DNA from 4 places in the Marinomonas sp. G8-14 genome. Region 3 is predicted to be linked to each of the others. Evidence: predicted binding sites of a transcription regulator. Region 3 holds the regulator's gene; each other region holds the start of a gene.
The links. The regulator FNR, encoded in region 3, switches genes on or off when oxygen is low (the NO sensors DNR and NnrR bind a similar motif). The targets are predictions, from matches to a motif close to TTGATNTANATCAA.

Region 1: hpaD (3,4-dihydroxyphenylacetate 2,3-dioxygenase) is a predicted target of FNR. The motif match lies at 5,544-5,557, and genes of this name have one in related genera.
Region 2: AC0L6V_RS16075 (cytochrome ubiquinol oxidase subunit I) is a predicted target of FNR. The motif match lies at 5,916-5,929, and genes of this name have one in related genera.
Region 4: AC0L6V_RS01305 (cytochrome ubiquinol oxidase subunit I) is a predicted target of FNR. The motif match lies at 1,753-1,766, and genes of this name have one in related genera.

The regions. Positions count from the first base shown of each region.
Region 1 is NZ_CM147891.1:1,476,583-1,483,949, forward strand. Features, by position in the region: gene AC0L6V_RS07575 (hypothetical protein) at 1-186, shown strand, start outside; gene AC0L6V_RS07580 (LuxR C-terminal-related transcriptional regulator) at 325-453, shown strand; gene AC0L6V_RS07585 (fumarylacetoacetate hydrolase family protein) at 528-1,265, shown strand; gene AC0L6V_RS07590 (fumarylacetoacetate hydrolase family protein) at 1,275-2,042, shown strand; gene AC0L6V_RS07595 (FAA hydrolase family protein) at 2,052-2,282, shown strand; gene AC0L6V_RS07600 (fumarylacetoacetate hydrolase family protein) at 2,311-2,856, shown strand; gene hpaI (4-hydroxy-2-oxoheptanedioate aldolase) at 2,866-3,672, shown strand; gene AC0L6V_RS07610 (helix-turn-helix domain-containing protein) at 3,845-4,735, shown strand; gene AC0L6V_RS07615 (cupin domain-containing protein) at 4,961-5,317, shown strand; gene hpaD (3,4-dihydroxyphenylacetate 2,3-dioxygenase) at 5,654-6,508, shown strand; gene AC0L6V_RS07625 (GlcG/HbpS family heme-binding protein) at 6,513-6,938, shown strand; gene AC0L6V_RS07630 (MFS transporter) at 6,989-7,285, shown strand; gene AC0L6V_RS07635 (MFS transporter) at 7,261-7,367, shown strand, end outside.
Region 2 is NZ_CM147891.1:3,140,095-3,147,461, forward strand. Features, by position in the region: gene AC0L6V_RS16050 (LysR family transcriptional regulator) at 1-363, shown strand, start outside; gene AC0L6V_RS16055 (methyl-accepting chemotaxis protein) at 418-1,944, opposite strand; gene AC0L6V_RS16060 (hypothetical protein) at 1,878-2,345, opposite strand; gene AC0L6V_RS16065 (sigma-54-dependent transcriptional regulator) at 2,503-3,867, opposite strand; gene AC0L6V_RS16070 (sensor histidine kinase) at 3,854-5,770, opposite strand; gene AC0L6V_RS16075 (cytochrome ubiquinol oxidase subunit I) at 6,110-7,045, shown strand; gene AC0L6V_RS16080 (cytochrome ubiquinol oxidase subunit I) at 6,957-7,367, shown strand, end outside.
Region 3 is NZ_CM147891.1:1,063,346-1,070,712, forward strand. Features, by position in the region: gene AC0L6V_RS05345 (HAD-IA family hydrolase) at 1-425, opposite strand, end outside; gene AC0L6V_RS05350 (MaoC family dehydratase) at 493-918, shown strand; gene AC0L6V_RS05355 (hypothetical protein) at 1,135-1,329, shown strand; gene AC0L6V_RS05360 (CBS domain-containing protein) at 1,485-2,078, shown strand; gene tusA (sulfurtransferase TusA) at 2,131-2,364, opposite strand; partial or broken gene AC0L6V_RS05370 (alpha/beta family hydrolase) at 2,398-2,921, opposite strand; gene hemN (oxygen-independent coproporphyrinogen III oxidase) at 3,228-4,598, shown strand; gene fnr (fumarate/nitrate reduction transcriptional regulator Fnr) at 4,620-5,381, shown strand; gene AC0L6V_RS05385 (adenine phosphoribosyltransferase) at 5,406-5,948, shown strand; gene AC0L6V_RS05390 (YfaZ family protein) at 6,006-6,578, opposite strand; gene ttcA (tRNA 2-thiocytidine(32) synthetase TtcA) at 6,589-7,367, opposite strand, start outside.
Region 4 is NZ_CM147891.1:247,737-255,103, reverse strand. Features, by position in the region: gene cydB (cytochrome d ubiquinol oxidase subunit II) at 1-26, opposite strand, end outside; gene AC0L6V_RS01305 (cytochrome ubiquinol oxidase subunit I) at 28-1,602, opposite strand; gene AC0L6V_RS01300 (DUF1289 domain-containing protein) at 1,839-2,039, opposite strand; gene arfB (alternative ribosome rescue aminoacyl-tRNA hydrolase ArfB) at 2,187-2,600, opposite strand; partial or broken gene hisA (phosphoribosylformimino-5-aminoimidazole carboxamide ribotide isomerase) at 2,761-3,529, shown strand; gene AC0L6V_RS01285 (hypothetical protein) at 3,892-4,479, shown strand; gene AC0L6V_RS01280 (hypothetical protein) at 4,539-5,009, opposite strand; gene AC0L6V_RS01275 (hypothetical protein) at 5,165-5,542, shown strand; gene AC0L6V_RS01270 (sigma 54-interacting transcriptional regulator) at 5,520-5,786, shown strand; gene AC0L6V_RS01265 (sigma 54-interacting transcriptional regulator) at 5,773-6,516, shown strand; gene AC0L6V_RS01260 (lipoprotein) at 6,632-6,937, opposite strand.

The DNA of each region.
Region 1 (7,367 bases), 410 kb from region 3:
TACTACGACACATTTTATCAGCGTCTTGGTTGGTGCAATGAAACCAATATCGTCATCGGCACCAATGACGACACAAAAATATGTATCGCCTATTCAACCAAAGACAACGATCTATCCTTACAAGCGGTTCATCAAGAGGCTCACCCCTTGCCTCAATGCCATCAAAGCAGCTGTATTAACTCATGAGCGTATTGGGAATCAACGAGAGCGCACTCCCCTCCTAGAATATAAAAATCTCAATCAAAGCAACGATTACTCTCACCCAGAATCACAGAGCCTTACCAAACGGGAAAAGGAGATTGTTGGGCTTATTTTAGAGGGCTTATCCTCTGCTTCGATTGCGGAAAAAATGCTCTCGTTTCAGAAGGAACGATTAAGAATCATCGCAAGAATATCTATCGCAAGCTAAAAATCAAATCACAAGCAGAGTTATTCTGTAAATTCCTTCCGTAACGCAAAAGGTGTATTGACAAGAGATCTTTTTTGCGAAATTATAATTAACATGTTAACTATAATTGGCAAAAAACATGTTTCATTACAGACAAAAAAAATTAAATAAAGTGGTATCAGAAACAGCCGATGCCAGCTACGAAATTAAACTAGACGACACCATTCTTCCTCCAACGTCAGGGAATGTCATTGGTGTCGCTCTAAACGATAAAGCCTTGGTGAAATCCTTAGAGCACGTTTTCAACGAAAAACCACACATTCAACCACCTAAAACGCCTGTTCTTCATATTAAAACGGACAACACTCACATTGGTTACGCAAGTACGATCAAGGTACCGGTTGATAAAGGTCCAATTTATGCGGGACCCTCCTTGGGTATCGTTATTGGTAAAAACGCCACTCGTGTTGATGTCAGCAGCGCCTTAGATTTCGTTGCAGGTTTTACGGTTGTGAACGAGGTAAGCCTTGCAGAAACGTCTTTCTACCGCCCAGCGGTCAAAGCAAAATGTCGCGATACGTTTTGCCCTATTGGCCCATGGACAGTAGACAAAGAAGCCGTCAGCACTCCCAATAATTTGAACATTAAGACATATGTTAATGACGTGTTAGTACACAATACCAATACTGACCAATTAATCTACTCAGTTGAAGAAATAATAAGCTACATCAGCAGTTTCATGACCCTAGAAGCGGGAGACATCATCATCGCAGGCACACCGGAACGCACACCCGATTTAGAAATTAAACCAGGTGATAGTGTCATGATAGAGATCGAAGGCGTTGGCCGCCTAGTCAACCCAGTAGAACAAGAATAGGAAGTAGTCATGAAAAGCGCACGCATACTTTTTAACAATGAAACATTAGACGTCACGATTAATGAACAAAATCAAGTCGTCACTCAGCAAGGTAAAATATTAGAAGAAGGGTCTTTCTCTTGGCTACCACCTTGCGAAGGCAAAATGTTTGTTTTGGCCATCAACTATGCCGACCATGCGGCAGAACTCTCTTTCACAGCACCAGAAGAACCCCTGGTGTTTTTGAAAAACAAAAACTCCTTAATTGGTCATGACCAAAAGACCTATCGTCCAGACAATGTCGACTACATGCACTATGAATGTGAGCTTGTTGTGGTCATCGGCAAAGAAGCGAAAAACGTCTCTAAAGAAGAAGCTATGGATTATGTTGGCGGCTATACAGTAGGAAATGATTATGCCATCCGTGACTATTTAGAGAACTATTACCGCCCTAATCTGCGCGTGAAAAGCCGTGATACTTGTACTCCTATTGGCCCCTATATTGTTGATGCAAAAGAGGTCAAAGACCCACATAACCTGATGTTACGTACTTACATCAATGGAGAATTAAAGCAAGAAGGCAATACGAAAGATTTGGTGTTTAACATCCCACATCTAGTCGCCTATTTAAGTGACATTATGACGTTATCGCCTGGCGATATGATCTTCACAGGTACGCCAGAAGGACTAGCAGATGTTAAGCCTGGAGATGTGGTAATAACAGAAGTTGAAGGCGTTGGTGTCCTCAAGAACACCATTATTTCTGAGTCAGAATATCTAAAGAACTTAAATAGTTAAGGGGACAACATGCTTTCAAACGACATCATTACTTCCTGTGCAAACAGACTTAATCAGGCAGAAAAAGAACGCGTTCAAATTCGCCAAATTTCACTAGATTACCCAGATATCACGATTGACGATGCGTATGCGATTCAACGCGAATGGGTACAAATGAAATTGAATGAAGGTCGCACAATAATTGGTCATAAAATTGGACTCACTTCACGAGCAATGCAAATGAGCCTCACAAATAGATGAGCCAGATTACGGCACCTTGCTTGATGACATGCTGTACTACGATGGCTGCGAAATCGAAACGGACAAATTCATTGTTCCGCGTATCGAAGTCGAACTGGCATTCGTTTTAAAAAAACCCTTGAAAGGGCCAAACTGCACGATTTTCGATGTGTATAACGCAACAGATTACGTTATCCCTGCACTTGAACTGATTGACGCCCGCAGCCAATCGATAGATCCAGAAAGCAAACGCCCTCGCAAAGTCTTTGACACCATCGCGGACAACGCGGCCAATGCCGCTATCATTTTAGGTGGCCGTCCAATCAAAGTCGGCGAAATAGATTTACGTTGGGTATCAGCCATTATGCAGCGTAACGGCATAATTGAAGAAACAGGCGTTGCCGCAGGTGTACTCAATCACCCTGCCAATGGGGTTGCATGGTTAGCCAATAAATTAGCACCATTTGATGTTGAGCTTGAACCAGGACAAATTATTCTTGGTGGTTCTTTTACTCGGCCAATAGCTGCCCGCAAAGGTGATACGTTCAATGTGGACTATGGCCCACTTGGCTCAGTATCTTGTCATTTTGCTTAGGAGATAGACATGTCTGCCCCTAAAAACACTTTCAAAATAGCACTCAAAAACCGCCAGCCACAGATTGGACTGTGGCTTGGATTAGCGAATAACTATACTGCAGAACTCATTGCGAGCGCAGGGTTTGACTGGCTATTGATCGACGGTGAGCACGCACCAAACACTCTGCAAACCATGGTAGGTCAGTTGCAGGCCATTGCGCCTTTTGCTAGCCATCCAATCGTGCGTCCAGCATGGGCTGACCATGTTGCGCTTAAGCAAATTCTTGATCTTGGCGTGCAAACAATACTGGCCCCCATGGTCGACAACGCAGAGCAAGCAGCAGAAATAGTCAAAGCAACTCGATATCCACCAGCGGGGATTCGTGGTGTTGGCAGTGCCTTAGCACGTGCTTCCCAGTTCAATAGAACACCGGATTATCTAAAAACCGCCAATGACGAAATCTGTGTACTGGTACAAATAGAGTCTCTTCAAGCAGTCAAAGAACTGGATAACATTCTTGCTGTAGATGGTGTTGATGGTGTCTTTATTGGACCGGCAGACCTAAGTGCTTCGCTTGGATACATTGGACAGCCAAACCACCCAGAAGTCGTCAAAGTAATTGAAAAGAGCATTAAAAAAATCGTGGCCGCCGGTAAAGCACCAGGAATTTTGATGGCCGACAAACAACAAGCCAAACATTACTTATCGCTTGGTGCATTATTTGTCGCCGTAGGCAGTGACACAGGCTTGCTAATGAACAGCACTAAGGCTTTGGTGAATGAGTTCAAACCTGAACAAAATTCCCATAAAGAAACAACAGCGTCCGTCTATTAAATGCTGATTGTCATCTGAGTAGGTAGGCCTCCCAGTTAACATACTCAGATGTTTGATCTTTTGATCACCCTTACTTTGCCCAGTGTCACGCTAATTCGTGCGCTGGGATTTTTTTACTATTTCTGTGCCATACTCCTAAAAAAAACAACACTAAAATAAAGAAACGAATTCAATGAAAAAAGAGTGGATTCCAAATATCAATATTGGTCAGGATTATGATGTCGCTTACAAAGACGCCACTATCCATTTTGATGTGCTTGGAAAAATGGCCGACTTTTTCGGACGTGATATGCCTATGCATTTGCATGCTGAATATTGTCAAATACACCTCATTTTATCTGGTAGAACGCTGTTCAATATCGATCAGAATGTTTACGAAACGGAAAGCTGTGCCGCCTTTTATACACCGCCAGCCACACCACACGCCTTTTTAACAGAACCGACAGCGCCGGGCTATGTCATCACCATTCATAACACTCATTTACAAAAAATCATGGCCGAACTGAATGCCTACAGCAATCACAACTCATTGCTTATGCCATTTCATATCGATCAACAAAAAGAAACAGGGCTAGGCCAACATCATTGGGAGCAATTATTAACGCTTTTTAAAATGCTCAAGCTGGAATGGAACCAATCTGCACTATATCAACAGGACTGTATTGAAACACTTGTTAAACTTATCTTGATAAACATGCTAAGACTCTCAGGCTCCGAGCAGCCTAAAAAACAGCACAATCAGAGTGAAATTCTCTGTTTTAGAGAGTTTAGCACCTTACTAGAGCGACATTTTTTAATCGAGAAGCAAATACAATTTTATTGTGATGCGTTACAAATAAATGAAAGCCGATTGAACTATTTATGCAAAAAAATAACCAAACTCAGCCCAAAGAAAATGATAAATGGGCGTGTTTTACTGGAAGCCAAACGCTTGCTATCCCATACGAATAAAAACCTCACCGAGATCGCTTACACATTAGGCTATATAGATCCTTCTTATTTCTCTCGGTTCTTTTTGAAAAATACTGGAATGAGTCCCTTCAGATTTTCGCAAGCACTATAGAAAGGTAGAATAACCGATCCATACGACATAAATAATCACCGAAAGAACTTATTTAATTAATTAAAAATTACGTCAACACTTTCTAAAAGGCATCCATAACACGATTAGAATATTTTCTTGAAAAAACACCGCTTTTGGGACATATCTGTTTTCAATAAAAGCACTAGTGTAAGTAACTGTCTAATTAAAGCCAACTTTTATCTATATAGAGGATTATCAATGAGAATGAATAGTATCGATTTATCAAGCATTGAGCTTATGCCATGGGGAACTATTTCAGATCTTGGTGCTAACAAAATCGAAGGAGACTGTATTATTAAAGGTGCAGTCGTCTATGGTGCTCCTGATTCAGCGGTATGCTGTGCTTACTTCAGCTGTACCAAAGGTGAATTTGACATGGAATACCCTTTTCATGAGCATGCAGTTGTTGTTGAAGGAGAGGTAACATTAACCCTTCTTGATACTGGGGAAGAAAAAACTTACAAAAAAGGCGATGCTTGGTTTTTTGAAAAAGGTACCAAATTGAAATGGGTAATCCATAGTGAACACTTTGTTAAGCACTATCTATCCATCATAGAATAAGTTTCGTTAGCTCAGATCAAACTTTAGCTCAAACTATGATTACCAGTTTGAATCTGAGCCAAATACTTCTTTATACCCCCCTTCTCTAACAACTCATATTAACTAACTTATATCCCATCACACATCCCACTTGATAATCTTGATCTACAAATATCTCACTGACAAAGAAACATTCACAATAAGATACTTATCTGTGAGCACGGTCTTACAACAAGTGTTAAAGACCTTGTCCTAGATCAAAAGTAACTATTGCTAAACTTCAAATACATTGACTAAGACACTCAAAAAACATTTTACTTAACATGTTAATTAAAATAATATGATTGAGGAGTTATTATGGGTATTTTAAGTATTGTGGCAAAAGTAACACACGTTCCAACCATGCTGTTGTCAGAACAACCTGGCCGATTAGCAGGATGCCGACAATCTGCTATTGATGGTCATCGTGAAATTGCACGTCGTGCAAAAGCGGCAGGAGTCGATACTATTGTAGTTTTAGATACACATTGGTTGGTAAATGCTGGGTATCATATTAATGCCAACGCCCACTATCAAGGCATATACACAAGCCATGAGTTTCCCCATTTTATTCAAAACTTGTCTTACTCTTATGAAGGCAATCCAGAACTAGGCAATGCTATTGCGACTAAAGCGACGGAGAAAGGTGTGCATATGCTTTCGCACCAAGTTGAAACACTCGACTTAGAATATGGCACTCTTGTGCCAATGCGTTACATGAACGAAGACAGACATTTCAAAGTGGTCTCTATTGCCGCTTGGTGTACGGTTCACAGCTTAGAAGAGTCTCGTCGCGTTGGTGAAGCCATTCATGCAGCCATTGAAAGTAGCAATAACAATGTCATGCTAATCGCCTCTGGCTCACTTTCTCATCAAATTTGGGAGAATCATTTATACGAACAAAATAACGGAACATTTACTATTTCTCGTGAATTTCACCGTCAAGTTGACCTTCGTGTTTTAGATCTCTGGCAAGCTGGTGACACAAAAACATTCCTAGCAATGCTACCTGAATACGCAAAATTTTGCTGCGGTGAAGGCGGTATGCATGACACTGCGATGCTATTTGGAGCATTAGGCTGGGATAAATATAACGCAAAGGCGGAAATCATTACCAATTACTTTCCAAGCTCAGGTACTGGGCAGGTAAACGTAATATTCCCTATTAGGTAGGTACATGCTCAATAAAACCATTACAAAACAAGATCTAGCTACGCAGGCAGCACTGCAACTTTGTAGTGCTGCGATGGATCAAGCGGAAAAATGTGGTATCAACATCTGCATAACGATTGTTAATTCTTCTGGTCGAACTCTTGCCAGTGCGGCAATGAACAATGCACCTCTTCTATCCCAAGCTATTTCCCATAAGAAAGCCTTTACTGCTGCATCATTTGGTATACCAACCAAGCAATGGCAAGAAAGACTTGCAGAAAGAAATAACACCTTACTCGCTTTACAGAGCGAACCAGACTTTACCTTTCTAGGTGGCGGCATCCCCATTTTACTTCAAGGCATCGTCATTGGGGCAATTGGCGTCTCTGGCGGCAGTGAACAACAGGATATTGATTGTGCAACTATCGCAATAAATACTTTAGTTAGTTGATGAATGAACAATGTGCCAAAACGCCACATGCCTTTAAATTAGGAGCTTCCATGTCCTCTGTTTTAAAAAAACTAACCATCCCGTTACTTGGCTATTTGGTCGCTTTTGGGCCGCTGTCTATCGATATGTATCTACCCAGTCTACCGACTATCGCTGATAATTTAGGCACTACAGATCAATTGATACAAACAACAATCACTGTTTTTCTACTTGGGATGGCCATAGGCATGATTATCTTTGGCCCTTTATCCGATATGTTAGGTCGGAAACGTTTATTGCTAGCAGGTATTGGATTTTATTTTTTAGCAGTATTGGTTGCGCCATGGCATCGACTGGCGAAAGCCTAGTGCTTTTCCGTTTTCTACAGTCTCTAGGAGGGGCAGCCGCTGCCGTACTTGGAAGAGCCTTAGTTCGAGATTTATATGAACT
Region 2 (7,367 bases), 2.1 Mb from region 3:
AGGGATTTAACCGAATACCCTATTGCTACATCCGGATCAGGAACAACACTCAGTTACTTATTTGATATAGCTTGTCATATTGAAGGAGTACAAATCATTCCAGCCTTGTCTAGCGACTCTGCGGGTTCTATTTATACCTTTGCGAGCGAAAGCGAAAATGCCATTGCTCTCTGTGGGGAACTAACCGTTGCGAGACGAGCAAAGCGAGATGGTCTAGTTATACGGCCAATGCGCGAACCAGCGTTAGCTCAGCGCAGCCTTCAAGTGCAAATTATGTCGAGAAGAAAATTACCCACTATCGTGAGGTATTTTCTCACTCACCTAACCGAGTCACTTAAAAACCAAAGCGAGCGCCACGCATAAGTAAATTTAAACCAAACCTGATTAACTAGGCTCGGTTTAAATTATATGCTTGCATCAAGTCACTTTGAACAGCTCGACTTTGTCTTTTAGGTGTCTCATCTCTTCGCCAATGGCATTGGTTGCCGCTCGGCTTTGATGAAATAGTTCGACTGTCTGTTCACTTTGCGCGGCCAACATGGATAAATGCTGATTAATGTCTGCAACCGACGCATTTTGAATGCCGGCCCGCTCTGCCACCTGTTCATTCATATCAAACAATTGCTGCAAGAAAGCATCAAGGGCCATAACTTTTTCGGAGACCAGCTGTTGACTGCCAAGCGTCTGAATGCTTTTTTCACACGCCACGTCCATCTGTGAGGTAACCTGCGTCGATGCGGCTCGCAACTGTGAAATAATACTCTGTATCTCATTGGTCGATTCGCTCGTGCGCTGAGACAGCATGCGAACTTCATCCGACACAACAGCGAATCCTCGACCATGTTCGCCAGCACGAGCCGCTTCTATGGCCGCATTTAGAGCAAGCAAATTAGTCTGCTCAGAAATAGAACTAATAACGTTCAACACGGAAACAATCTTTTCTATATTTTCATTCAGCTCAGTCAGGCTGGTTTTACTTTGCATCATATCGACTTCTAAAGCTTGCAAAAACACCAAGCTACTCTGAACTTCTTTGTTAGCCTGCTGAAGCTCCGCATTACTTTGATCAGACAACTCTCCCGCTCTTGTTGCCAAATCTTTGACCTGAGCGCTCTGCTCAGTAATATCCTGAGTCGCAGAAGCAATTTGTCCTATAGACTGTTTCTCTGCTTCCGACGCTTTAGAAAGCTCATCAACTTGCTGGTTCAAACCTTCAATTGCACCATCTGTCGTTTTAACAGCATCGTTCACCGCCATTAATGAGCCCTTTAAAGTCCGCAGCAAGGAGTTAACTGCGCCAGCCAAAGCACCGATTTCCGCTTTATCAGAACTCTTGATCTGATAATTAAGATCTAAATTATCAGACACATAACGAACGTCCTTACCAATCGCCACAATAGGACGAGTCAAAGAACCAATCACAAAATGAAGAATGAGCAATGAAATCAAAATAAAGACAACAGAGTAGAGAAACGCCTTCTGGAGCTGTTTATAAATCGGTGCCATGATCTGCTGTTTCGGCACCACGAGCATAATAAACCTGTCTAATACTGGTACCCATAATGACCCCAGATAATAAACCTGTTCGTTAATCATCACATCATCAATAACTAGGTCGATTTTATTGTTCAACAAACTAGAAATATGACTTTTCTCGATCCTATCCATAAAGGAAGAATCACCTTTTGCTTGGATCACACCATTGCTTGTTACCAACATAGCGCGTCCCTGCGGACCTACCTTGAGCTTCTGAACCATATTAATCAGCTTGTCCGCTTTAATTCCAAGCCCTGCTACTGAATAGGGTTTATTGGTATTTGGATCCACAGCATTACTACGATAATTGATAAACAGCATTTGATTTTCATACTGTAAATTCAACTCATAATCATGGCCTGTGGCCAAAAAATTCGGATAAAACTCTTTGTAAGGATAATCTGGCAACAGCGTTCTAAAAAGTTTTTCTCATAGCCAAAATATTCCAAACCATTTGGGCCATTTAAAACATAAAATGTCGAGTCACTGCCCGCGATGTCTTTCACGGATTTCAGCTTAGCTTCTATAAAAGAAATCTGATTATCTGCTGCGCCTTTGCGAACCCAGTCTTCAACAAAATTGTCGTTTGTCATGAGATGAGAGGCAGTAATTAACGGCGTAATTTCAGTACTAATTTGTGAGGCTAGATTACTTAGATGGGTGGGTAATACTTCTTTTTTTAACTGTTCTAACTCTGTATCTAGCGTGGAAAGTGCTTGAGTACTTACTGAGACCACCGTACTGGCAACCAGCAACACTGCAAGAACAGAGAACATGCGACTTCTAACGGATAGACTTTGCCACTTCATAATAACATCCTTATTATGTTTTTTATTGTAGAGTTATCGTCAGATACTACACCGCAGTTAATGACAAAAACAAAACAATTTTCACACTGAAAGTAACAAAATGATTAAAAAATACTGACCTTAATCAAAGAATCTATGTAAAACGATTAAGCTCGTTCTACAACCCATATCGCTCTATTTTCTTAATCAGCCCTTGTCGTGAAATACCCAGTTGTTTGGCGGCTTGGGTGCGGTTGCCTTGGCTTTTTTCTAAGGCTTGGTTAATCAGTCGAATCTCAAGGTCGCGGACTTGTTCATCTAATGAGGCGTCGCTCGTTGGTAAGCTTGCCATGGTTTGACGAACAGACTCACCACTTGGATATAACAGCTGGATATCTTCCATGGTGATTCGACCTTGCGGGCAAATAGACGCGACGCTTTCTAGGGCGTTCTTCAACTCTCGAACATTGCCCGGCCATGATTGATCTCGGAACCATTGCACGGCTTCAGGACTGAGCTGTAATTGCTTGGTTTGCTGACTTTGCAAACGCTGCAGAAATGACTGTAGCAATACGGGAACGTCTTCTAGACGCTCCGCCAGCGCTTGGGTTTCAATATTGACGCCTTTGATTCGGTAATACAGGTCCTCTCGGAAGCTACCTTCTCGGACTTTTTCAAGTAAGTCGGCGTTGGTTGCGGAAATCACACGGATGTCGATGTATTTCTGTTCTCGGCCACCGACAGGGAAGAAGGTGCCCTCTTGCAGCACTCGCAGCAGTTTCACCTGCATCGCCAACGGCATTTCGCCGATCTCATCCAAGAACAAGGTGCCGCCATCGGCCAAACTCAATAGGCCAATTTTGTCTTTTTCCGCCCCAGTAAACGCGCCTTTCACGTAACCGAACAGTTCGCTTTCTAATAAATCCGCAGGAATCGCGCCGCAATGCACAGAAACAAACGGCTTGGCTGCGCGATGACTCAAGTCGTGCAAGGTGCGCGAAATGACTTCTTTACCCGTACCCGATGGCCCCGTGACCAAAACACGCACATCCGTCGGTGCGATTCGCTCCACCAACGCCCTGACCTTTTGTGAACTCATCGAATGACCAATATACGCAGACGCACCTTGGGAAGAATGACTAACTTGCTTTAGCTGAGTTAATTCTCGCTCTAAGGTGGTTTTGGTGATGGCTCGGCGCACCACCACCGCCAACATATCTGGATCAATGGGCTTAGCAATAAAATCCCATGCGCCAAGTTCAATGGCTTTTAGGGCCAAATCCCGATCCGCGTGGCCAGTAATAATAATCACCGGACGACCCGCAAAATCGTCCATCGCATCCAAGGTCACTTGCGGATCAAAATGCGGCGGCATAGACAAGTCTAATAGCACCAAATCCGCATCAAACAACGCCAATGCACCTCGGGCGTCGTCTAAACTACCCGCGGTTTTGACCTGGTAATCTTGCTTCGCCAACCAACGGCTCGCCAATTCACGAAATGCAGGTTCATCGTCGACCAGTAATATTTTATTTTGAGTCATGGAATTCTCTGTTTAAAATCGCAACGCCAGAAAAGTGGCGAGGTAAAATAAGCTCGAAGGTCACAGGCCAAGCCGAATCAGAACGGTGTCTAATCTTCCCGCCATGGGCATCAACAATACGACGCACAATCGCTAACCCAAGACCACTGCCACCCGCTCGCTTAGTCACAAATGGCTGAAATAAAACTTCACCTTGCAGGCTTGGGTCGATGGCTGGCCCGTTATTATGCACTTGGATGACAATCTGTTGATCTTCTTCTTTGGCTTCAATCAATAATTTGCCCTCTGGCATATTGCGCAAAAAAGACACGGCATTATCGATGAGATTAATAAACACCTGTTGAAGTCGTTGCGGGTCAGCATCCAACTCAATCGCTTCATCGATATCAAGTTCAAACGCCACACCTTCTAGCTGAGCTTGCGCCAGAATACTCGCTATTAAAGAACGTAAAGGCGTGGCGACAACTTGCAACGTCAAGCCACCGGAATACACCAACATATCGCTCACCAAACGATCCGCGCGTTTTAGCTGAGTCTGAATATGTTGACGCGTTTCAGCTGGCGCGTCATAGGCTGCCATGGAAATAATGTTCAGAGGATTGCGTAACTCGTGGGCCATGGCCGCCGACAAACTGCCCAGCTCAACCAAATGCTGCTCATCCATGCGTTTTCGTTCCGCCACCGCTAAGGCCAACAACCGCTCAAGCAAGCCACAGCTAGTCGAAAATAAAGAGGCAAACACCTCCGCTGTCAAACGCATCCCAGGGCTGGCATCCTCCCAACCGATCAAAACAAAGTGCCAATCCGACTCGGATCGAGACACTCGTATTGCTAAAACATCGTCTTGCTTTTTCATTGGGTAAGCAGAACGTTGCAATTGAATCGCCACACTGCGTCTTATCTGCAGAGAAAGTAAACGCTCACCAATGGCGATCAATTGCGACCAGTCTTGGGCGTCTTTTAATTGTGTTGACCAGGTATCCAATATCGCTTCATTCAAGGAGGCGCCAGGATAAATAAGCCGCGATACCAAACGACTCAACGGCTGATAAATGACCGCAGCGACAACCAAGATCAACAAGGAATACAGCCACAACTGCCAACTTGGCACATTGGCTAACGCCTGCAAACCAAGGCGTCCAGATACCACGCTGATTACTGCGATCACACAGAGAATCACCAACATCATGGCCACCCAAAGCAAGGCACGATTGGCAAAGGCATTGACTGACAAAATTTGATAGCGCACCACCGCATAAACCAACAACAGCAAATAGGTTGGCAGCAAGAGCATGGGATACGGAAACCAGCTAATGCCAAAGGAAGGAAACACAAAACTGGTCGCTAACAATAACCCCCAAGCGCCAACGCCGAACATGGCTAGAATGGAGCGTTTCTTGTTACCAGAATGCCGATACCAACCAAACAACAGCACACCATGAGCCAAGATACCAATCAACACGGTGTAGGCGAGGTTCCAGGCCCCAGCTTCAGTAAAAATGAAAAATGAACGTGTCTCTAAGGTGCTAATCGCATCGCCCGCACCAATCCACCAGCTCTGTAACACGACCGCGAAGCTGGTAAGATAGAACCAAGGCACGACCTGATATAGGCGTTCTAACATAGGCTCTTTAGCCGGGCCTGAATTGACAAAACGGATGGCAAAATGTAAGAAAAAAGTCGGCATTAATGGATTAGCAAGAATGATATGAATACCAATTTGCTCATAGCCTTGAAATAAAACCACATGCCCAAAACACCAAATAGCCATCATGATGGCAAAGCCAGCCAACGCTTGTAGGTCACTTTGCTTTCGTGCGCGCCACAATAGCCAAACGGCGACCAATACACCACATACACTGTTCACCAGCATGGCGACTTCAAACATCAAGGAAAGCGTCAAAATCGTAAACCTCGTTTACATCTGTAAATGGAAAAATCGTAAACCTTTTTGACACAGCAAGCAAAGAAATAAAAATTCCCTTTAAAATCAAAAGCATAAATATCACTAATAGTTGGCCTGTCCTTTGCTATGACTAAGGCAACCTTTGATTTACATCAAATATTTATCAACTAACAGGACCAACACCATGAACACTGGCTTTTTAATGACCGAAATCATTGCGCTTTTTAGCATTGTAGGATTAGCAATACTGCCTTTGGCTGTACAACAAATACGCACGCTAAGCGTTAAAAACAACGTTTAACTACCTAACGCTTATTTATTGCTAAGGGAGCCATTATGGACCTCGACGTCGCCATCTTATCTCGCATACAGTTTGCCTTTACGGTGAGCTTTCATATCATTTTCCCCAGCATTACCATTGGTTTGGCGACGCTGATTGCCATTTGGGAAGGTCTGTGGCTTAAAACACACAACCCTTATTACTTACAGTTGGCAAAATTTTGGATCAAACCCTTCGCCATTACCTTCGGTATGGGGGTGGTGTCCGGTATCGTCTTGTCCTACGAGTTTGGTACCAACTTTTCCAAGTTCTCAGAAATGACCGGGGCAGTACTTGGGCCATTGATGGCGTATGAAGTACTAACGGCTTTTTTCATGGAAGCTGGCTTTCTTGGTGTCATGTTGTTTGGCTGGCAACGTGTTGGTCGGAAGCTGCACTTTTTCTCAACCATCGTCGTCATGGTAGGGACGTGGATTTCCGCCTTTTGGATCATCGTCGCCAACTCTTGGATGCAAACTCCCACAGGGCACAAAATCGTCGATGGCAAGTTTGAAGTGGAAAGCTGGATGGCAGTGATTTTCAATCCATCCATGCCCTATCGCCTCACACACATGTTAGTTGCGTCATTAATTACCGCCACTTTTGTTGTAGCCGGCATCTGTGCCTACTACTTATTGAAAAAGAAACACATTCCGTTCGCGAAAAAAGGCTTATCCATGTGCATGTGGTTCGCCTTGGTACTCACTCCACTACAAGCATGGATCGGCGATATGCACGGTTTGAACGTAAAAGAACATCAGCCAATCAAATTGGCGGCCATGGAAGGGATTTGGCCAGCACAAGAAGAAAACGTGCCACTGCTGCTGTTTGCCATGCCCAATATGAAAACGGAATCGAACGATTATGAGACTCGGCATCCCCAACCTCGGCAGCCTGATCCTAACTCACTCGTGGGATGGCGCAGTGCAAGGTCTAAAGGCGGTACCGCCTGAAGACAGACCCAATGTACCGTTAGTATTTTGGTCTTTCCGTGTCATGGTTGGCATTGGTTTTGGCATGATGGGTATTGCGGCGCTTGCTCTCTTGTTACGTCGTAAAGGTCGCTTATATGAAAACAAAGCATTCTTGTCTCTCGTGACACTATTTACACCTATGGGTGTCATTGCGGTACTAGCAGGTTGGTATGTAGTCGAAATTGGTCGTCAACCTTGGATTGTCTATAACTTGGTAAGAACGTCCGAAATTGTGTCGCCACTGCCTGCAGAACGCGTGCTGTTTACCTTGACCATGTTTGTGATCATTTACAGCTTACTA
Region 3 (7,367 bases):
TGAGGCTTAGATAAGGTTTCGTCTGCGCAGCGAGTAGAGCTGAAATAATGCCCCGTTTTCGTTGCCGTCATGACTCTATCCAGACCTTTTCGACTCTTTCCGGTTGCTACCGCCATTTTTATGTTCGCTGAGTGAAGTTTTTCTAATACTTCCATAACACCGTCGTAAGCCTTTGGAGGTGTTTGGTCCGCAGCCCTGTAGAGGTATTTATAGTGCTCAACAATGGCATCACACTCATTTTTATTGAGTTCTGGCCAAATTACAGAGACGGCTTTATCGAGAGAAAGTCCAATGATGTTTTTCACGTCATCTGTTTGTCTGCTGGGAGCATTGGCCAACTCCCCAGCCTGCAACATACTCAGGCAGATTTTATCAATAGAATCAAACAAGGTACCGTCCCAATCAAAAATTACCAACTTAACCATAGATACCTCTTAAGAATAACCCAGCGAAAGTGTACCATAACCGAAAATGACAAAATAAGGATTGGTAATGACGACTGGTTATACATTAGAACAACTTTCCATTGAGCAAAGTGTTGAGTATCGTAAAGTAGTGACAGAAGCAGACGTGCATGCTTTCGCAGAAGTGACAGGTGACACAAACCCCGTTCATTTAGACGCCGAATACGCTGCAAGCACATCATTTGGACAGCCTATTGCCCATGGCATGCTAACGGCTGGTTTTATCTCCGCGGCAATTGGCACACAACTACCTGGGCCTGGCTGTATTTATCTTGAGCAATCGCTTAAATTTCGAGCGCCTGTCTTTATTGGTCAAGAGGTGGTCACTACTGTGACAGTCATAGACATCAACGAACGTCGTCGTCGCGCGACATTAAAAACGGTGTGTGAATGTGAAGGGAAAGTGGTAGTCACCGGAGAGGCTGTCATTATGCTGCCTGCAGCCTCGGTGTAGTGTTGAGAAGCATTAATTATTGAAACAATGGTTAGGGAGCCACCCTTTTACTAACCCTTGTATTAAATATTAAGTGTTTTTGTAGCATTAAGTCATGATTCATTAATAAAACATCAGATAGTGAAAATATAAGTCATTTTATAAAAAAACACTGGGATTTACAGAAAGGCAAGCCTATATTCTAAATGTAGAACAAAGTCAGGTTTAGGCGCTGTTATGAAAATTCAATTACTCATGATCATTACCGTTGTCATATCGTCTATTTTGATGATATCGCAGCGCGCTAGTGCCCATGAGGTAAGCCAATTGCGCTGGCTTGAACCTACAGTAGATCAAAAGTTTGCTGAAGTCGTTGTCCCAGATCAAGATAAAAGCTCAGATAACTCGTATGTTGTTCTGAGCTTTTTTTAAAAAGAGCTTTGACATCGTCATCATCGGCTGTTTCTTACTCTCATCATCCAATTAGACCTCGCTTAAATGGCAGTACAAGCCCAAGAGCACCACCGTTTTCATCAATATAACTTACCCATTTTTATTTATTCATCTATTTTACTCGGGGTTTTATTATGAAAACATTGACTTATGTATCAACAAAAGATGTTAATGATCTTACATGGCCTGTTACAACAGCAAACATCAATCTTTACTCACCTGCTCTGTCGGTTTTCACGGATTTTCAAAAAGCAGGTCCTCGGGTCATAGAGTCCAGTACACGAGCAGATGAACTAGTTTTCTTAATGCGAAAAGAACATGTACGTATGAAGATAGTCGTTGATGCTGAGAATCACTTTATTGGAGTGATTAGTCTTGAGGATTTATCAGAAGACGTCTTTATTAAGCAGGTTGCTAATGGCTATCAACGCTCAGAACTAATGGTTGCAGACTTGATGAGAGCAAAGGAAACGCTACTTGCATTGTCTTATACATCGCTTCAAAAATCAGATATCGAGTCTTTGCTTTTTAGCCAACGTAACAATAAATTTCAACACTTATTGGTCATTGATGAAGATACTAAAACCATACGCGGCTTAATTTCCTCAAATGATGTTGCTCGTCAACTTAGATTGGATATTGATGTTGCTTTCTCAAGTTTTGAGCATATTTATCAAAGTGCAATTCTTGGTCAAAAAGAGCATGGCAAAAAGTTAAAAGTAGCTTAATTCTAGAGCTTAATAGAATCCCCCACTCTGTTGAGCGCAGTCTGGGGGATTTTTATTTTTCTTTTTTCTCTATCCAATATGTATAAATATCCCCTTGTTGATTTTGCTTGATAAGCTTATGACCAAGAAATTGACAAAACTTTGGAATGTCCCTTGTTGTCGATGAATCTGTTGCGATCACTTTTAAAACTTGTTTCGCGGTCAATTTACGCATTTCTACATGCAAAAGCATGACCGGTTCTGGGCAAAGTAAACCAGTAGCATCAAGAAGTGCTTGGTGTTCCATAATATTCCTCTACGGTGTTAAAAAGCCTGAAAATCAGATGTTTTTCACTAGCCAATGGTGAGTGATTTTTGCGATCTGCGTGACGGTATCGCTTACATTTCTATTGTATTTTTTTAATGTTTTAAAGTCATGGTCTGCGCCTTCAATCCACACAACTTCAACGTTCTCTGGTATGTCTTGTTGGCTTACCCAATCGTATCCTCCCAATTGATCTCTCGTCCCCTGAATAATAAGACAAGGCACGTTAAGATCAGAAAGAAAGGACAGTCTGTTCTTTTCTGGCTTACCAGCAGGATAAAAAGGGAAACCAAAGCACACAATGGCTTTCACCATAGGAAGATGTGAAAGCTGTGTCGCAACTCGTCCTCCCATAGACTTTCCTGCTACAACGCAAGCTTCTTCATGCTCGATGTAATGACGGTATTCTGGAACCAGTGTCACAAAGCGTGGAGGTGGCCTTTTTTTAGGGAATGCTCCTGCTCTTTCATATAGGAAAAAGTGACAGGAAGCACCGATTGCTTTCTTTGTTCAGAAATAGCGGCCGAAAGCTGAATCAAAAAATCGTTATGGTGGCCTGCACCGGCACCATGAGCGAGATAAAATGAGGGTGAGGCTCATAGAAAAAACCTTTGCATAGCAACTGCGCTGATCAAGAGCGGGTTATTAAAGCAAATTTATCAGGGAGTGAGAACATAGTGAGCGCGTTATTGCACAATATGGCCGTCGTTATACTTAATTGACAGCACTGGCTTAGCACTGAATGGCTTATTTTTTGCGACACAGTGGTAAATCTTGATCTAGGTCAGAAAGAGCCTAGGGACTAAAGAGTAAACTCCTATTAGAAATTTTAATAGGAACACATCATGATTTGGGATTCTGAACTTATTGGTAAGTATGATTTATCAGGGCCTCGCTATACCTCTTACCCAACTGCGCCACAATTTGATGCCAATATAAGCAAGATTGCGCTAATCGATAAGATGCTAACATCGTCTGAAGTACCACTCAGTCTATATTTTCATATTCCGTTTTGCGCTCACCTTTGTTACTACTGTGCTTGTAATAAAATCGTAACTAAACAATATGATAAAGGCACTGAATACGTTGAGCTGCTGGGTGAAGAGATGAGGTTGCGCAGCTTAATGTTAGACCATACGCGAACCGTTACACAGTTGCATTTTGGTGGTGGAACGCCAACGTTTCTCACTGAAACATTAATAAAAACGCTATTTGATAACATTAAGCAGCATTTCACTCTTATTAATGACGGAACACAAGACTACAGTATTGAAATTGATCCTAGAGAGATTAACCATTCAAAGCTTAAACTATTAACTCAAATGGGGATCAATCGAATTAGCATTGGTGTTCAAGATTTTGATGGTAAAGTTCAGAAAGCAATACACAGAATTCAACCTTTAAAGATGGTAAATAACCTAGTGACTTATGCCCGTGAACAGGGTATCAGATCCATTAATTTTGATCTGATATATGGTCTTCCCTATCAGTCTCTAGAGGGCTTTCGAGACACGTTAGACAAAGTGGTAGCCTTGTCTCCGGATAGAATTTCTCTATTTAATTATGCGCACCTACCAGAACGGTTTCCGGCTCAAAGACGCCTATTGGATGAAAGCCTACCGACCTCCAATATGAAGCTTGCTTTATTAAAAATGAGCATTGAATACTTAATGAATGCTGGCTATGAATACATTGGCATGGATCATTTTGCCAAGCCAGATGACACCTTAGCACAAGCTCAAAGACAAGGAGAACTACAGCGTAATTTCCAAGGTTATACAACACATGCCGGCACCGATTTAGTGGCGTTTGGGGTGTCCGCTATCAGTGATTTAAATGGCGTATATATACAGAACCACACTGACCTAAACATGTACCGACGTAGTATTGAAAAAGGCCAATTGGCGATCGCAAAAGGCTATATCAGCAATTTGGATGATCGAATTCGTCATCAAGTAATAATGACATTGATTTCTCAATTTGAGCTGAACACCGCCGAGATCGAAAGGCGATTTAACATTCGCTTCTTTGATTATTTTGCTGTAGAAGTGGACAATCTAACACCCATGATCGAAGATGGTATGTTAGAAATAAATGATGGTGGAATGCAGACCACCATTAAAGTAACAGATCGCGGTAGATTACTCATTCGTTGCATTTGCATGGTTTTCGATAAGTATCTAAATGGCGCCATAAAATACTCAAAAGTTATATAGATCGAGATCAGGGAGAATCACATGACCATGACACACACACAGTCACGATTTAATAGTACGCTTACCTCGCAATGTCAAAACTGTAGTTTAAGTGCACTTTGTCTTCCCATTGCATTAGCGGATGAGGACATCAATAGACTGGATCAGATAATTGAACGCAAAAAACCATTGAAAAAAGGGGATTTTTTGTTTCGTCAAGGCGAACCATTTGATTCTGTTTACGCGGTCCGCTCTGGTACACTAAAAACGTTCAATATCACCTCTTATGGTGAAGAGCAAATAACAGGCTTCTATTGCCCTAGTGAGCTAGTTGGTCTAAGTGGTATTGACTCCAACGTTTATCCAGTGTCTGCAAAAGCGTTAGAAACAACCACGGTGTGCGAAATTCCCTTTAGTCATCTTGAAGAGCTATCTTCCCAAATCCCCTCTTTAAAGCATCAGCTGTTTAAGGTAATGAGTCGAAAAATTTCTGACGATCAACAAATGATGGTCCTTTTAGGCAAAAAAAATGCGGATGAAAAAGTCGCCTCTTTTTTGCTCAACCTATCGACTCGATTTAAGAAGAGAGGCTATTCTGCGAGTGCCTTCCGCTTATCTATGTCCCGTGGTGAGATAGGTAACTATCTTGGTTTGGCGGTAGAAACGGTAAGTCGAGTCATTACTCGTTTTCAAAAAAGTGAATTGATTCATGTTGATGGCAAAGAAATTGAGATAATTGATTTCCCTGAGATACAAAAACTCGTTGGGGTTGCGAGTGATTGTGGTAAAATCGCCAACATTTGATTGATATAATGAGGCGCTTGCAACATGCTCTATGACGATTTTTACGTTAAATCACTGATACAAACAGTTGAAGACTGGCCGAAACAAGGCATCAGCTTTCGAGACATCACTCCCATTTTTAGTGACCCTAAAGGCATGAGAATGGTAGTAGATGCTTATGTTCATCGTTATATCTCTACAAATATATCTCACATCGCTTGTATCGATGCGAGAGGGTTTTTAATTGCAGCTGTATTGGCGTATGAGTTGCAAAAGCCTCTTATTTTAGTGCGTAAAAAGGGTAAGCTTCCAGGTAAAACCATCTCACAAAAGTATGCTTTAGAATATGGCGAAGCAGAACTAGAGATACAAGAAGGCGCCGTTAGCGCAGGTGATGAAGTTCTATTATTTGATGATCTCATTGCGACCGGTGGAACCTTGTTTGCAGCGATTGAGCTTTTAACAAAGCAAGGAGCAAAGATCAAAGAAGTAGCGGCTATTATTGACCTACCGGATCTTGGCGGGAGTCAAAAATTAAGAGATAGCGACATTCCTGTTTTCAGTCTTTGCGCTTATAACGGCGATTGATTCAAATCAGCAAAAAAGGTGGCATAAGCCACCTTTTTTTGTTTGCCAGGAGCACAATTAGAAGTCTACTGTTGCACCAACAGAAAGACCTTTATCAATTTCTTTACGGCTATTGTCCTCATATACAGTGACAGTTTTGCCATAACGAACATAAATTCTGGCATTGCGCATCGTCATGTATTCAGCACGAAACTCGTAAGTATACATGTGATCCAAGTTCGATAGTGCTAGCACTTCTGGGGTATAGTAAACAGAGCCGTAAATGCTCACACGATTCGCTGCGGGCAACGTATATCGGTACCATCCCCCTAAGGCTAGAGCAAGGGAAAGATCATCATTCCCTGTATCACTGTCTAAATTAGCATCGATTGCATAAAAACGAATACCCAAACCAGCCTGAAGTGGACCGCTAGTGTCTGAGTCTTCAACCGTCACACCAATATGTGCCGTTGATGTGTTCTCATCGTCATTATGAGTAACACCACCATTCACACCGAAAGCGCCCATATTTAGATCAATGTCGCCCTTCACTGTATCATTATTTAAGCTTACCCCTGCCGAGGAAGCATGAACGATAGATGATCCTAAAATGCCGGCGGTTAGTAATAGTGCTTTTTGTGTAAGATTCATTTCTATTATCCTATAATGAAATAATATTTAATCGGTCAAAGGCCGCTGGCGACTGCTTTAACCCCTTAAAGTCAAACAATTCAGTATCTGCTAAGTGAGATGGAACTACATTTTGTAAAGCAGAGAACATGGTCTCAATTCTTCCTGGAAATTCTTTTTCCCATTTTTGTAACATGTCTTTGACAACTTGTCTTTGAAGATTTTCTTGAGAGCCACAAAGGTTGCAAGGAATAATGGGATATTCCTTCATGTGAGCAAACGCTTCTATATCAGATTCTTTACAGTAAGCCAAAGGTCGAATCACGATATGCTTTCCGTCATCACTCAATAGCTTCGGAGGCATTGATTTCAATTTACCACCAAAAAACATATTTAAAAATAATGTTTCAAGAATATCGTCTCTATGGTGGCCCAATGCTATTTTAGTCGCACCAATTTCTTCAGCAAAGCCATAAAGTGAACCACGGCGCAAACGAGAGCACAAACCGCACGTTGTTTTACCTTCTGGTACGATTTCTTTGACGATACTGTAAGTGTCACGCTCTAAGATATGAAAATCCACCCCCAGCTCTTCCAAATAAGCAGGTAAGATATGCTCTGGAAAGCCTGGTTGCTTCTGGTCCAAGTTTACAGCAACAATGCTGAACTTTATTGGAGCACTAGCCTGTAGATTACGTAAAATCTCAAGCATAGTATAAGAGTCTTTGCCCCCAGATAAGCACACCATTACCTTGTCACCATCTTCAATCATATTGAAATCGGCAATGGCTTGGCCTGTTAATCTACGAA
Region 4 (7,367 bases), 820 kb from region 3:
ATGACTTTTAATAATTCGTAATCCATATTACACCCCTTGCTTTAGCTGAGCGGTTTCTTGTTCAAGTGAATAGCGACCTGTATGCAAACTAGAAGGTCCCTGCTTCGCAAAGCGAATCATCAAATACATTTCAGCAATCAAGAACACGGTATATAAAACAGTAAAGCCAATAATCGTTGTCCAAATCTCGGCCGCAGTTAAGCTTGATACAGCAACATGAATTGGAAGAATTTCACCGATTGCCCATGGCTGACGACCATACTCCGCGACAAACCAACCTGTTTCACAAGCAATCCAAGGAAGCGGTAAGCACAGGATAATGAACTTTAAGAACACAGGATTTTTACCAATACGACGGCGTGCATTTTGGTAAAAAGCCACGGCAAACATGAAAAGCATGATAAAACCACAGGCCACCATAATACGGAACGCAAAGAACAATGGTGCAACTTGAGGAATAGAATACTCAACAGCCATATCTATTTCTTCTGATGTCACACGGTTAATATCGGCATTGAAAGCAGTCACCAATAAGCCGTAACCCAGATCCCCTTTCACCTTTTCAAAGTTTGCTTTCACCAATGGGTCAGTTGAACCACTACGTAACTGTTCAAGCAGTTGATTCGCATAAATACCGTTAATAATGCGTTGGCGATTATGCTCTTTCAATTCTTTGATACCAGTGACTTCATCGCTTAGTGAGCGCGTTGCAATGATGCCCATCAGACCAGGTATTTTAAGAGCAAATTCCGTTTCCTGAAGATCTTGATTGGGAAAGCCTATTAGAGTGAAATCCGCAGGGGCTTCTTGAGTTTCCCATTCAGCCTCTACCGCGGCTAACTTCACTTTTTGCACTTCACCTAGCTCATAGCCAGATTCATCACCCAAAATAATAACACTTAACACAGACGCCAAACCAAAGGCTGAAGCGATAGCAAAGGAGCGGCGAGCAAAAGCAAGGTCACGACCTTTGAGTAGGTAATAGCTCGAGATGGCAAGCACAAACACCGCACCGGTGACATAACCTGCCGAGACGGTGTGAACAAATTTTACCTGAGCCACTGGGTTCAACAGCAGAGCACCAAAATCCACCAGCTCCATACGCATAGTTTCATAGTTGAATTCAGAGCCAACTGGATTTTGCATCCAGCCATTGGCGATCAGAATCCACAAAGCGGATAAGTTAGACCCTAATGCGACACCCCATGTCACCATTAAGTGTTTAACTTTACTCAGACGATCCCAACCAAAGAAGAACAAACCCACCAAGGTTGATTCTAGGAAGAAAGCCATAAGGCCTTCAATGGCTAAAGGTGCACCAAAAATATCGCCTACATAATGCGAATAGTAAGACCAGTTTGTCCCAAATTGGAACTCCATCGTCAAACCAGTCGTCACCCCTAAAGCAAAGTTAATTCCAAACAACTTGCCCCAAAACTTGACCATATCTTTATAAACTTGCTTACCTGTAATCACATAGACGGACTCCATGATTGCAAGTAAAAAAGCCATCCCCAATGTTAAAGGGACAAACAAAAAGTGGTACAGAGCAGTGAGAGCAAACTGAAACCGCGATAATTCCACTACAGCTTCGTTAATCATATGACTTCAACCCATTCATTTGATTGAGAAAAAGGCGCTTGCAGACACTTACATTTAGCCGTGCTCTTATTATCCAACGCCCACCGTAGCCTCAAACCTTTTGAGGCTTACTATAAGGCCAGATTATGAGTGCAGTTTCGATTTAAAACATTGCGTTAGATCAAGAGAAAGAGAGTGAAGGAAATAAGTAGATAAAAAAGCAGAGACTTTACATTGATCAATGTCGACTTGTACTTTTAAGGGCGATCAAACGGTTTATTTTTTCGGCGCAATGCGTTGTCCAACATCTCGACTTTTTGCTCGTTTGTTGCCGCCTGCCACCTTAAAATGTCATCAATTGTACGATAACAACCCACGCAAACATCGTCGCTATCTAGACAGCACTGCCGAATGCAAGGGCTTTTTATGATCTGATCCGTTTCATGATTTGCTGGCATGGTGTCTATCTCTTGTTCGTACGTTCAAAAAGATTGGTAAGCCGCTTCAAGCACATCTTTTTTAACAGGCTGAAGAAAGTAACCCCGTTACATTACAAGGCTAATGATCGTTAGAAAAACAAGTATTGCTTAACGTTAGAGAAATTTTTAATCCCAATTGCTACGACGCAAACTTTTGATCTGCCCTTTTTGCTTTTTCTGATCAATACGCTTTTTCTGTGAAGAACGCGTAGGTTTGGTGGGGCGACGGGCTTTTTGCACACGAACCGCTTCAAGAATAAGCGCTTTCAAGCGAGCCAAGGCGTCCTCTCGATTCAGCTCTTGGGTACGGTGTTGTTGCGCTTTAATCACAATGTCACCCTCTTTAGTTAAACGTGCATCACTAAGGGCTAACAAACGTTCCTTATAAAATTCAGGCAAAGAAGAATGGGCGACATTAAACCTAAGATGAATAGCAGAAGAGACTTTATTCACATTTTGACCACCTGCGCCTTGCGCTCGAATGGCGGTTAATTCAATTTCGTGGTCTGGGATCGCCACGGCGAGTGTTATTTGCAGCATGATGATTGCTTAATATGTCTGTCTTTTGGAATGGAACAAGATTATAACAGGCTTAGCAACTATATGCTTTGACGCATCGTTTATCGATAAATTATCAGTTACAATCATTTTTCATTACAAACGCTTTTTTATTCAAACTAACAATAGTAGGAGTTTTTTTGTGACCCAGTTCCGTCCTTGTATCGATCTGCACCAAGGCAAGGTTAAGCAAATTGTCGGTGGGAGTCTAAATGACAAAGGCGCCACAGAGAACTTTATCAGTGAATATAACGCGGAACATTATGCGCTGATGTATCGCGAACATGGTCTTGTCGGTGGCCATGTTATCGCTTTAGGAAAAGGCAACCAAGAAGAGGCGTTAAGCGCACTTCGTGCTTATCCTAATGGTTTACAGTTTGGTGGTGGCGTAAAAGATAACAATGCCGCAAGCTATTTAGAGGCTGGCGCCTCTCACGTTATCGTGACATCTTACCTATTTGAAAACGGTGAGTTTTCATGGGATCGATTAGACAAAATCAAACGTGAAACGGGTACGGACCGCTTGGTACTGGATTTAAGCTGTCGCCGCACAAAAGACGGCTGGTACATTGCCACAGATCGCTGGCAAACAATAACCTCAACGCAAGTCAATCAAGCAAACTTAATTGAACTGGCTAATCATTGCGACGAGTTTCTCATTCATGCGGCCGATGTAGAAGGTTTACAGGCAGGCATTGATGAAGACCTAGTGACACTTCTTGGGCAAGGTTGCCCAGTGGCGGTCACCTACGCAGGAGGAGGCTCGCTCTTTGGCGGATCTTAAACGCGTTCACGAGTTGTCTAATGGCAAAGTCGATTTAACCATAGGCAGTGCATTGGATATATTTGGTGGTCATGGCATTACACTAGACGAATGCATCTTGTGGAACCAATCTCAAAACTCAGTGTAAAGCTGAAAACGCACACCAAGTTCTTTTATTGAAAGAGTTCAGAGACTGAGAGTATTCTTTTAAGCCGTTGTATTTACCATCATGCCTTAAATACTCTCGCTCTCAGCTCGACATACTATTCACCATACCGCATACTTGGTAGCTTATTTTTCGTCTCTAATCCTAGGATTATTTAATGTCTATATTTCGCACTGGCCTTTTACTTGCAACGCTTGTTATTAGCGCTTGCTCGATGCCAATTTTACAAGACTTACCCCCTAAAAAAATTGAGAAGAGCATCCCTCAGGAACAAAAAGCAAACGCCGATGCCGCTGCACTGGCTAATAATACTCAAATCAAAGACAACAAGAAGCCTAACCTCAATGGCGCAACAGATAGTGCGCCCAAGAACACTTTGGTTGAACAGCTTAAGGCTCAAAAGCAAGTGGCAACGAAAAATTATACAGAGGCTCAAAAGTCGTGTCGGTGAAGCCACTGAGCAACCGAGCTTACGCCCGATAGAGCAATTAAACTCCAAAGAGCTTAATGCCGCGATTCAGGCACTACGAACTTACATCAGCAAAACCAGCACGGAGCTGGCCTCACTGAATGCTCGCGTTAATGAGCGCCAAAAAACCATGGCACGTGGAGACACCATACAAATCTTCTTATCTGAAGCGACGGTGTCCCATGATAACGCCACATTCAAAGCACAACCACTGGTTGGACAATGGGTTCGCGGTGAAAGCCGAGTGATTCGCTTAAAAGACAACATTTTATTTGAAAGTCCAATGTCAGAAGATTTGCAAGTGACGTTTTCTGAAACCTATCAACTCATTATTAATGGTGAAGTTATATCCATCATCAATCCTAACAAAACCAAAAATAGTGCCAGCTTTGATGTTTCCACACACAACAATACTGGCAAGATTATTGGCAAGTTAGATTATCGCATTGTCGATAATAAATAATTGAAAATGGGCCTAGAGACATTATAGAAATCCTCAGGCCTTTGTTACCACTGGGATTGCTAATCAATCAGCTTTGCCGTTTTCCGTCTGTGTTCTGCATTGTCCAATACGATCTGTATATAGGCTAAATAGTCGACGATCGTGTTGGCGAATACTTTATTTTCAAGCTTTCTCACCAACTTACCAATACGTTTTATCACTTGCCAATTCACCAACATAATCCGACTAGGAGCATATCTATCGGGCGCATTGAGCGCTGACAAATAAGCGGTTGCTACGTAACCAGGCTCAGGGTTCATTGTGCCTGTGTCTTCTGGTAGAGAACCAACGTTAAGCAACAAGCGCTCGGCCAAGCGACGATACAAAGAAGACACTTTTTTAAAAACATGTTTATCCAAGGTATTGCCGACACGACCACATAACGCGGAATTGGCAAAAAAACCATCAAAGCACATAGAAAATATGTCACACAAAATGCGTAAATCCGCATTTTGGTTCGGCTCTTTTGGAAAAAACGGGGCATCAAGCATTCTCTGTTTCCTTTCAAAAAAGGGTGAACTTTGTGCAAATAAGGATGATTAAGGTCGTGTTTACTGCAAAGTTTCATAGGGAACGCTATCGCGAGCCTCTGCCCTATGATTGTATTGCCACATAAATTTTTTAAGGTCTATTCAGGTAAATAATAATGTCTTCCCCAAAGCTATTTATGCATGTTCAAGATCCATTATTAGCTTCAAACCTACTTTCGCTACAGAGCGTTCGCCAATATGAGCTTAACATTAGCCATCAGGGTGAAAACTGGCTCGATCAGCTCACTAATGCTCAATGTGATGTGGCGCTTATCGAAGTCAATTCGCTGCATGACATTGCTCTAAAAGCATTAGTCGATAGCCCGATACTCTACAAAACCGAGTTTTTGTTCTTCAGTCGTGGAACGCCCGATCCAATACTAGATTGTCTTATGCGTAAAGGCGCTGGTTTTCATTATCGCGCTCCTTTCAATATTAAGCTGATTCAATCTTCGTTAGAGGAAGTCTTTTGTGAGGCTCAATCGTTCCCATGAGAACATCTGCACACAAGCCAGTTATCTAGACCAATTCGGTTTGTTAGTCGGCTCTTCTACGGCCATGCATTCACTCTATCGAACCATTCGTAAAGTCGCTGCCACCAAAGCCAACGTATTTATCGTCGGCGAAAGTGGTACAGGCAAAGAACTCATTGCCAATACGCTGCATGTTTTTAGTCAACGAGCCGAAGGTCCTTTTGTTGCCATCAACTGCGGAGCACTAAGCCCTGAGGCTCATTGATAGCGAATTATTTGGTCATGTTAAAGGCGCCTTTACTGGCGCCCATAAAGACCATCAAGGCGTTTTCGAACAAGCTGAAGGCGGTACTTTATTTCTAGATGAAGTCACCGAAATGCCTTACGAACAACAAGTCAAACTGCTAAGAGTACTCGAAAGTGGCGAATACAAACCCGTCGGCGCTCAACAAGTCAAAATGGCCAATGTTCGAATTATTTCAGCCACCAACCGCACACCAAAAGACGCCATTCGCGACGAAATCTTTCGTGAAGACCTGTACTTCCGTTTGGCGCAGTTCCCTATCATGGCTCCCAGACTAAGAGACAGAGAAGGAGATGCCTGTGGGCTTGCGCAACATTTTTTAGCTTACCGCAACACTCAAGATGGCCAACGCAAACAGCTTTCATCTCAAAGCCTAGAAAAAATAGGCCGATACACTTGGCCAGGCAATGTCAGAGAACTAAAACATGCGATTGAACGCGCCTACATACTGGCTGACGATATCATTCATCCCGAACATCTCATTACCCATGATTTCAATGATCAGGCAAAACACGACGAAACCTATGGCGTTCCTACCGGTATGCGCTTAGACGATATGGAAAAAATCGCCATACTCAAAACATTAAAAAAGAACGATGGCAATAAAACCGATACCGCAAACCAACTTGGCATTAGCATTAAAACGCTTTACAACAAACTCGACAAATATGAACACGTCGACTTGTTGTGAGAAACCATGCTGTGTGCTGCGCCATCGCCTCCATCAAAATACTCCTTACAAAACCAAAGCATTCACAAAACACCTAGAAAAAAGGCCGATAATATCGGCCTTTTTTCTGTTCTACTTAGCAATCAGTGTCTTTCGCTTCGACACCTTCTTTTGCTTCTTCACACGCGTCTTCAATCGCGTTGCCTGTATCCGTCATAGTGTCTTCAACAGTGTTGCCCGCATCAGTTGCAGCGTCTTCGATTGCGTTGCCAGCGTTATTCAAAGCATCACCAGCATCATCCATGGTTTGCTCAATCGCATCACCAGTATTGGACATAGCATCTTCTACTTTGTTTTCTTCAGCATCTTGACCACATGCAGCTAACGTCGCGGCTGTAACAAGAACTAGGGCCGTGTTTAGTAGAGTGCGTTTCATATTCATAATGGTAACCTCCATTTAGTCTTTAAAATACAAGAAGCAATAAAAGTCTGATGACCATGCTTCCAAATAATCAACTCAATAACACCAACATAGAAACACATTTCTGCGCTTGGTGATTGATTTCCATTAAGCTATTGCGAAGCCCGTGCCAACTTTCAAAAAAACACATAAACCATTGATTATTAATAATTTTAATAAAAAATAGCCATGGTCTTTTTTTATTTTTTTACTGCTATCAAGTAGTTTTTACAAAATATCTCGGTAACAATTTCCGTCGAGGAATTGTAAAGACGCAAACAATGTGGCGATTCTCTCACATAGCCATACTACGCCGAGCACAAGCCTTATATTGAAATAGACAAAAATCCCCTTGAATGTTTGCTCATCTGCCATAGAATTGGCGCATCTCTTATTGAATTGGCACAACGCC